Regions from separate parts of the Cytobacillus dafuensis genome, predicted to be linked through region 2. Evidence: a T-box and tRNA genes for the amino acid it is inferred to sense, from the RefSeq annotation. Region 2 holds a T-box; the other holds one or more tRNA genes.
The links. A T-box is a leader RNA that pairs with one kind of tRNA and senses whether it is charged. The one in region 2 lies ahead of gltX (glutamate--tRNA ligase), so its partner is inferred to be a tRNA-Glu.
Positions count from the first base shown of each region.

Region 1 (4,559 bases), 930 kb from region 2:
CTAAAGGAAGTACATGGTATTTAATTGCTTCCGCAAACGAAAAAATCCGAAATTATAGAGCCTCAAGAATTAAGTTTGTATCGTTGACGGATGAATTGTTCTCCCGGCCAAATGACTTTGATTTAACTCAATATTGGAATGACTCTACAAAAGAATTTATTAAAAGTCTACCCAAATATGAGGTTGATGTTGAAGTTTCTTCGTCTATCGTTCCGAGAATAAAGTTTACAGGGAGATTTGTTCAAATAATAAAAATGGATTCACCTTCTGATAATGGATGGATCCCTGCAAAACTGTGCTTTGATACGGAACAAGAGGCAAGTGAATTTATTCTAGGTTTTGGGGATCAAATAAAGGTTATTCGTCCTAACTCGTTAAAGAAAAGTATTTATGGTATGGCAAAGAGGATAGTGGATTTTTATGAGCGCGAGGATTAACATCATCCACTAAATCCCCTTTTTTATCATTTTTTATTACTCGTTTTCTCGTTGAAAACTTTATATTGATCTCGTGATATTTGGATAAAATCCTCAAGATAAGAGGGAATATACTTGTCTTTATGCCAAGCAATCTCTGTGAATACCGATTCTAAATCGATAGATGTGGGTATTTCGATAATACTACCCCGATCAAGTTCTTTTTCTACCGCCATTTTAGGTAAAAGGGAAATACCTAATCCGGCCATCACACATTGTTTGATGGCTTCTATACTAGCAAATTCAATAATATGTTCTGGATGAACACCTTCAAATTGAATTCTATGCTCAAACTGAGTTCGATAGGAGCAGCCCTTTTCTGTTAACAGGATCGTTTCTTGTCCGATTTCTTCTGCGGTTACGGGATTTTTTTTCGCTAAATGATGCCAAGGAGATGCTATGAATACTAAGTCTTCCTCAATTAACATTTCTTTATGAAGCGTAGGCATCTCTTTAAAGGTGTCGGTGATGAAAGCTAAGTCGAGAGTGCCTGATTGCAGTAAATCCTTTGCGATATCTTTCGTATGAACAGGTTTAAAAATCAGTCTGACCTGTGGGTGACGTTGTTTAAATGATTGCAAAATAACTGGAAGTCGATATGAACATTGGCTTTCCTGTGCACCAATCGTTAAAACTACATTGGACTCATTTTGACCAGCTAACACTTGCCTCATCTCCTGGTCAAGATCAAGCATCTTTTGCGCGTATTGTTTCAGCTGATTGCCTGCTTCTGTTAAGTAGATGCGTTTCCCAAGCCGCTCGAATAATGGCATTCCTAACTCTTCTTCTAGTGACTTAATTTGAGCAGTAATACTTGATTGTGCATAATCTAGTATTTTAGCAGTTTGAGTAAAGTTCAAGGTTTTCGTTGCAGTTAAAAACGTATGCAAATGTTTAATTTCCAAATTTCACATCCCCCTAAATCGGTTTTATCGATTGATTTAATCAAAATATTCATCTTTATTGATGGATAATTTGAGTATAAACTTTTCTTATACTAATGTATAGAAGAGGTGATCGATAATGAAAATCGCTACATTTATAGGTAGCTCAAGAACAGAAAGTAACAGTGAATTACTTGCAGATACGGTCTTGAAAGGGATAAAACATCAAAAGGTATATATAAAGGACTTAACTATTCAACCAATTAATGATTTACGTCATACAAAAACAGGATTTCAAACAGTAGATGATGATTATGATCAAGTAATCAAGGCATTTATGGAAAACGATGTGATTATCTTTGCTACGCCCATATACTGGTACAGTATGTCAGGCATAATGAAAAACATGATTGATCGACTTAGTCACGCCATACGTGTTGAAAGGTATCCACAGTTTAAAGAACATTTAAAGAAAGTGGAAGCAATTGTTCTAGCTGTAGGTGGTGACGAACCAAGAATTAAAGGGCTCCCTCTTATTCAGCAATTCCAATATACTTTCGATTTTTTAAATATGAGGTTTTCATCTTATATTTTAGGTGAAGCCAATCAGCCTGGTGACATCCTAAAGGATAGTCAGGCTTTATCGCAAGCTGAGCTATTAAATAAAAGACTTAAATTCTCGCATAACACTTTTAAATAAAGTGAAACTTCCGTCAGTGGGGGTTTTTTTCATCCCCACTGATGGTTAGTTGAACCAATCGGGCTTTTACGGGCAGTTGTCCCCCACCTATCTTCCTCGCTTCTCTCTCAATTTTGAGATGGGGGTCTTACAGCCCGTTAACGCGGGATAAATTGTCTCTAAAATAGAAAAAGGATAACTAACCATATCACACGATATGACTAGTTATCCTTTTTCAAGTCAGCTGCTCGACCAATTAAGCTACACTGACATAAAGAATATAATGGAGGATGACGGGATCGAACCGCCGACCCCCTGCTTGTAAGGCAGGTGCTCTCCCAGCTGAGCTAATCCTCCATATTGGTGACCCGTACGGGATTCGAACCCGTGTTACCGCCGTGAAAGGGCGGTGTCTTAACCGCTTGACCAACGGGCCAACTAATTTTGGCAAAAAAATAACCCTTATTAGGGTTTGGCCTGGCGACGTCCTACTCTCACAAGGGGACAGCCCCTAACTACCATTGGCGCTGAGAAGCTTAACTGCCGTGTTCGGGATGGGAACGGGTGTGACCTTCTCGCTATCGCCACCAGACTGTATTAAACTGAGGTTTATTCCCTCAAAACTAGATAACTGACAATCATCATTAAATATTTTATTGGTTAAGTCCTCGACCGATTAGTATTTGTCAGCTCCACGTGTCACCACGCTTCCACCTCAAACCTATCAACCTGATCATCTTTCAGGGGTCTTACTAGCTTGACGCTATGGGAAATCTCATCTCGAGGGGGGCTTCATGCTTAGATGCTTTCAGCACTTATCCCTTCCGCACATAGCTACCCAGCGATGCTCTTGGCAGAACAACTGGTACACCAGCGGTGCGTCCATCCCGGTCCTCTCGTACTAAGGACAGCTCCTCTCAAATTTCCTGCGCCCACGACGGATAGGGACCGAACTGTCTCACGACGTTCTGAACCCAGCTCGCGTACCGCTTTAATGGGCGAACAGCCCAACCCTTGGGACCGACTACAGCCCCAGGATGCGATGAGCCGACATCGAGGTGCCAAACCTCCCCGTCGATGTGGACTCTTGGGGGAGATAAGCCTGTTATCCCCGGGGTAGCTTTTATCCGTTGAGCGATGGCCCTTCCATGCGGAACCACCGGATCACTAAGCCCGACTTTCGTCCCTGCTCGACTTGTAGGTCTCGCAGTCAAGCTCCCTTATGCCTTTACACTCTTCGAATGATTTCCAACCATTCTGAGGGAACCTTTGGGCGCCTCCGTTACTTTTTAGGAGGCGACCGCCCCAGTCAAACTGCCCACCTGACACTGTCTCCCACCCCGATCAGGGGTGCGGGTTAGAATTTCAATACAGCCAGGGTAGTATCCCACCGATGCCTCCACCGAAGCTAGCGCTCCGGCTTCCAAGGCTCCTACCTATCCTGTACAAGCTGTACCGAAATTCAATATCAGGCTACAGTAAAGCTCCACGGGGTCTTTCCGTCCTGTCGCGGGTAACCTGCATCTTCACAGGTACTATAATTTCACCGAGTCTCTCGTTGAGACAGTGCCCAGATCGTTACGCCTTTCGTGCGGGTCGGAACTTACCCGACAAGGAATTTCGCTACCTTAGGACCGTTATAGTTACGGCCGCCGTTTACTGGGGCTTCAATTCAGAGCTTCGCTTGCGCTAACCCCTCCTCTTAACCTTCCAGCACCGGGCAGGCGTCAGCCCCTATACTTCGCCTTACGGCTTCGCAGAGACCTGTGTTTTTGCTAAACAGTCGCCTGGGCCTATTCACTGCGGCTCATCCGGGCTATTCACCCAAATGAGCACCCCTTCTCCCGAAGTTACGGGGTGATTTTGCCGAGTTCCTTAACGAGAGTTCTCTCGCTCACCTTAGGATTCTCTCCTCGCCTACCTGTGTCGGTTTGCGGTACGGGCACCTTTTCCCTCGCTAGAGGCTTTTCTTGGCAGTGTGGATTCAGGAACTTCGGTACTTTATTTCCCTCGCCGTCACAGCTCAGCCTTTATGCAAGCGGGATTTGCCTCGCTTGCAGCCTAACTGCTTGGACGCGCTATTCCAGCAGCGCGCTTACCCTATCCTCCTGCGTCCCCCCATTGCTCAAACGGTAAAGAGGTGGTACAGGAATATCAACCTGTTGTCCATCGCCTACGCTTTTCAGCCTCGGCTTAGGTCCCGACTAACCCTGAGCGGACGAGCCTTCCTCAGGAAACCTTAGGCATTCGGTGGATGGGATTCTCACCCATCTTTCGCTACTCATACCGGCATTCTCACTTCTAAGCGCTCCACCAGTCCTTACGGTCTAGCTTCAACGCCCTTAGAACGCTCTCCTACCACTGACATCGTAGATGTCAATCCACAGCTTCGGTGATACGTTTAGCCCCGGTACATTTTCGGCGCAGAGTCACTCGACCAGTGAGCTATTACGCACTCTTTAAATGGTGGCTGCTTCTAAGCCAACATCCTGGTTGTCTAAGCAACTCCACATCCTTTTC
Region 1 covers NZ_CP042593.1:309,695-314,253, reverse strand. The annotation lists gene FSZ17_RS01620 (helix-turn-helix transcriptional regulator) at 1-437, shown strand, start outside; gene FSZ17_RS01615 (LysR family transcriptional regulator) at 464-1,381, opposite strand; gene FSZ17_RS01610 (flavodoxin family protein) at 1,500-2,060, shown strand; tRNA gene FSZ17_RS01605 (tRNA-Val) at 2,324-2,396, opposite strand; tRNA gene FSZ17_RS01600 (tRNA-Glu) at 2,401-2,475, opposite strand; rRNA gene rrf (5S ribosomal RNA) at 2,515-2,631, opposite strand; rRNA gene FSZ17_RS01590 (23S ribosomal RNA) at 2,696-4,559, opposite strand, start outside.
Region 1: it encodes a tRNA-Glu, which carries the amino acid that the T-box ahead of gltX (glutamate--tRNA ligase) is inferred to sense. The anticodon was not compared.

Region 2 (4,559 bases):
GATTACTTCTTCCTGCTTACTTAGTTTTTCTAAAATCTTTTTCTTACTTAATCTTTTTTTCATCGGGTAGGTTTCGACATTGGTGAGATGGTCGACAGAGAAAATCTGCCTCTTTTCTTCCTTTAAGTCAAAGCCTTCAATCAGCCAAAGGCTTTTTTCACGGTAAAGGTGCAAGAGATAAATAGGAAAAGACTTTATTACCTTCTCTTCTTTGATGGTAATCTGTAAATAGCGATCCAAAAGAAGGATTTGGATGAGTTTTTCTAACATAGGATGGGGAAGGTCTGACAAATCAAGTAGGTCGGGATTATGGGGGTTGGTCCCTTCAAAAAGCAAGATTTGATTTAATAGAACAAGGTCATCTTGCTGGTTTTCTGATGTGAGGCCTAGTAATTTTTCAGCTAAAGACTGACGACTCTTTAAATATGGGAGTTGTTGATTTCTTGTGGCCATAAAGGCAATAAAAAGAGCTTTAATCTCATTATCGGTAAAGCGAACAGTGGGCAGGACAGAGTTGTTCATGACAAAATAACCCCCATCCCTTCCAACTTCAGCGACAAGCGGCATCCCCATGGCTTCAATTTCTCTGATATCTCTAATAGCGGTCGAACGCGAGATGTTAAATTCTTGCATGATCTCGGAAAATGTAAAGTGGGAGCGGTTGTTGATATACCGCATGATGGTATTAATTCGTTCAACTTTTTTCATCGGATCTCCTAAACAGTATCATTTTTTGACATGATTAAAGACTATTATAAACTCATCAAGTGAAAAGACAAATCATTTGAAAAATTTTAAAAAGAGGATGGTCTGAATATGGCAAATTATACCCTAGAAGAGAAAGAAAGCTTTACTGTTTTAGGTATTGGAACTGAGCTTAAAAGCGATTACACCGACTATGCTGGCATAAACAAGGAAAAGGCAGATTTTTGGTCGGCCGTCAAACAAGATGGAAGGCTTGACAAGCTAAAAGCCGTTGCTACAAATGACTACATTTTTGTCGTGAATGAAGCGGTGAATAACAAAATGATGCATTATGCCGGCGTCATGACAGAGGCATCATTACCAGAAGCATCCAGAGTGATTCAATTTCCAAAAGGAGAATACCTAGTTGTAAAAGGGGCAGCAGAAACAGCTGAAGAGCTGAGTAATATGGTTACTGGCATTGCATTTGGCCAAGTATTGCCGGAAGCAAAGAATTTTGCCTATGTTGGAGGGCCAAATACAGCGGTTATAATGGGGCAACGAAACGGCTCAGTATTTGGTGAAATGTGGATTCCTGTTGTTAGGAAATAAAAGGAGAGATGGAATTGTCCTATATCGTTGACTTTAAAAATGTGTCTACAGTTGGTTTAGAGTCTTCACCCGTAGCAGAAGCGCTTGCTGGGTTACGTGCTAATGAAGCTCGATACTTTATGAACAAATACAAGCATGAATTTATGGTTGTACCTGCTAGCGAGTCCTACGAGACCCTTGATTATGTGAACCAAATTTTGAAAGAACGTGATATTGAGTTTGCGGCCAAACCTTTAGAAACGTCGCGTTTTCAAGTGGAAAATATCAAATTTGCCTACGTCATTTATGAGGATGGTCTTAGCGTCAACGTCATGTATACGGTGGATGATCCTAAGAAGCGGGCTGTTGGTTTTAAGCTTTCTGATGGGATGGAAGTACCAAAAGAGTTAGAAGGGAAGTTTAAGTTTGCTAGGCAAAAGTCTAAACTAGCTGGAACCATTCGGGGCTCGTATTTTGTCATTAAAGGAGAATATTAAAGTAAGCAAATGTTACATGCATCAAATGTACATCAAAGCGGTGAACAAGAAAGTGCCATCGTCCATTTTTTGGCAACCTAATATATACGCTTTCTTGAAGTTACTCATTAGAAAACTTGCCGTTATTTGTGAAATGGTTCTCCTCTCTTCACTCACTTCTTCTAGTCCCGACTTGAACGAGCGAGTTACCAACCAATGGGCGGTAGCAAAAAGACTGTTGTCCTCATAGTCAGAATTTGTTGACAATTTAATCATAATGTATTATTGTTTCTCTAATTATATCCACATATTGTAAAGTGCAATGAAGAGGAAGAGTAATTAATCACTCGAATCTTAGAGAGCCCATGCTGGTGAAATTGGGTATTCGAGCTTAATGAAAGAAGTCTTGGAGCAGTTGACTGAAAAATTGGAGTAAGTCAACCGGGAATTTCCCGTTAAAGAAGTGTGCAGCAAGATAGTGAATGGCTGCATTATGAGCGGGTTTTTAACCAATTTAGGTGGTAACGCGGAAGCAAGTCTTTCGTCCTTTTATAGGATGAAGGGCTTTTTTTATTTTGAACATATAGGAGGATTCGATAATGTCAAATGAGAACATGGCAGAACTGTTATTTCCGGATGTCAGGCAGGTACCGGCTGATATTTATTCACTATATCCGCCAAGAAATTTGTCTTCATCTGCTTTGATTACACGTTTTGCACAGAGCCCAACTGGTTCATTGAATATTGGTGGGCTTTACGCAACTTTAATATCGGAAAGATTAGCCCACCAAAGTAATGGAGTCTTTTTCTTGCGTATTGAAGACACAGATAAAAAACGCGAAATAAAAGGCAGTCTCGAAAACATTATAAATTCATTGTCATACTTCGGGATTCATTTCGATGAAGGACCTCAGCTTTCAGGTGACGATAAGGGGGCTTATGGACCGTATAAACAAAGCTCACGAATACAAATCTATAAGGTATTTATGAAGCATTTAGTCCGAAATGGATTAGCCTATCCTTGCTTCTGTGATACGGACGATTTACAAAAGATAAGAATAAATCAGCAGAACTTAAAAATAACAACAGGTTATTATGGCAGGTGGGCTAATCATCGAGATATTTCTTTTCAACAAGCCAAGGAAGAAATTTTAAATGGTAAACCGTTTGTTATTAGACTTAAATCTTCGGGGTCATCAGATAGTAGAATAACGTACCATGATTTGGTTAAAGGTCCGATTGAGTTACCTGAAAATGACCAAGATATTGTTATCATGAAAACGGATGGTTTACCAACATATCACTTTGCTCATGCCATAGATGATTATCTGATGGGTACAACCTTTTGTCTTAGGGGCGATGAATGGCTTTCTTCAGTGCCTATCCATATTCAGTTGTTTGAAACCTTAGGGTTTAGAATACCGGAATACGGACATATTGCTCCAATAATGAAGCAAGTGGGAGCTTCTAAACGGAAATTTAGTAAACGTAAGGATCTTGATGGTACCGCTGATTATTACAAAGAACAAGGATACCCAGGAATCGCTCTAAGTGAATACTTCATGAATCTCATCAATTCTGACTTTGAAGAATGGAGGATGACAAACCCTCATAAATCATTTAGAGACTTTTTTATCAATACTGATAAAATGAATGCCAGTGGTGCTTTATTAGACATGAATAAACTGGGTGATATCAGCAAGGATGTTATCTCTAGGCTCACTGGTAAACAAGTATTTGACCATTTATACACTTGGTCAAAGGAATTTGATTCTGAGCTTTATACTTTAATTGACAAGAATAAGGAATACACTGTAAACATTCTAAATATAGGTCGAACAATTGAGAAACCAAGAAAAGATTATTCAAAGTGGTCAGATGTGAAGCCAATGATTGCTTTCTTTTATGACGAATTGTTTGAAAAGGATGTATTGAGTGGCTATAAGTTACCTACAAATGTAAGTTTTGATGTTGCGAAAGAAATTGTACTAGGTTTTAGCAAAACTTATAGGTTTAATAATGAAAAAGAGGCTTGGTTCCATGAAATGAAAGAACTTGCTGGGGAACTCGGATTTGCAAAGGATATGAAGCAATATAAAGCCAATCCTAACAATTACAAAGGGCATGTTGGTGATGTAGCGATGGTAATTAGGGTCGCTCTAACTAACAGAACCAATACACCTGATTTGTTTGATATTATGAAAGTAATGGGCGAAAAAAGGGTTCTTTCAAGAATGCAGACATTTTTCGGTGATTCCATTTAACCAACTAAAAAGCATGTCAAAAAAATGACCGGGCATCACTTTCCCGGTCATTATAACTTTATTTATATAGCCACATCTTTCAGTTAACTACTACCTCCACCCTACGCTTTACCACTATTTATGATACGGTTCTCCGTGAAAGTTCTAAGTGAGGTTTGAAAGGTTCCGTTCAGCTATTAACGGACTAAAGTTGGACCAACTAATGCTTCTGGGTTTTCCCCCAATGCCAACTTGCTAATATTAGCATAGCTGAGTTGGTTATGCGTTTTTAGTAATTGCTTTAAATCAAGGAATTTTTTGTCTGTTTTTAAATTTTCGATTTCCCGATAATAGACAGACAACACATAATCATCTTGAGACATCGGATTGAATTTACCTGGGTCTTCATCCATAATTAATGAGCCCATATATTGATATCCAAACTGCAATTGACGAGTCAGTTTAATGATATTGATAAATTTTCTGTAAATAGATGGTTTTGTGGAATTTAATTTTCCGATAGCTATTTGCGCACTTTTCAATTGGTCGTAACTTGATGTTGTTA
Region 2 covers NZ_CP042593.1:1,236,892-1,241,450, reverse strand. The annotation lists gene FSZ17_RS06040 (helix-turn-helix transcriptional regulator) at 1-708, opposite strand, end outside; gene FSZ17_RS06035 (GyrI-like domain-containing protein) at 817-1,296, shown strand; gene FSZ17_RS06030 (DUF8821 family protein) at 1,311-1,772, shown strand; T-box leader at 2,065-2,303, shown strand; gene gltX (glutamate--tRNA ligase) at 2,351-4,015, shown strand; gene FSZ17_RS06020 (hypothetical protein) at 4,192-4,559, opposite strand, start outside.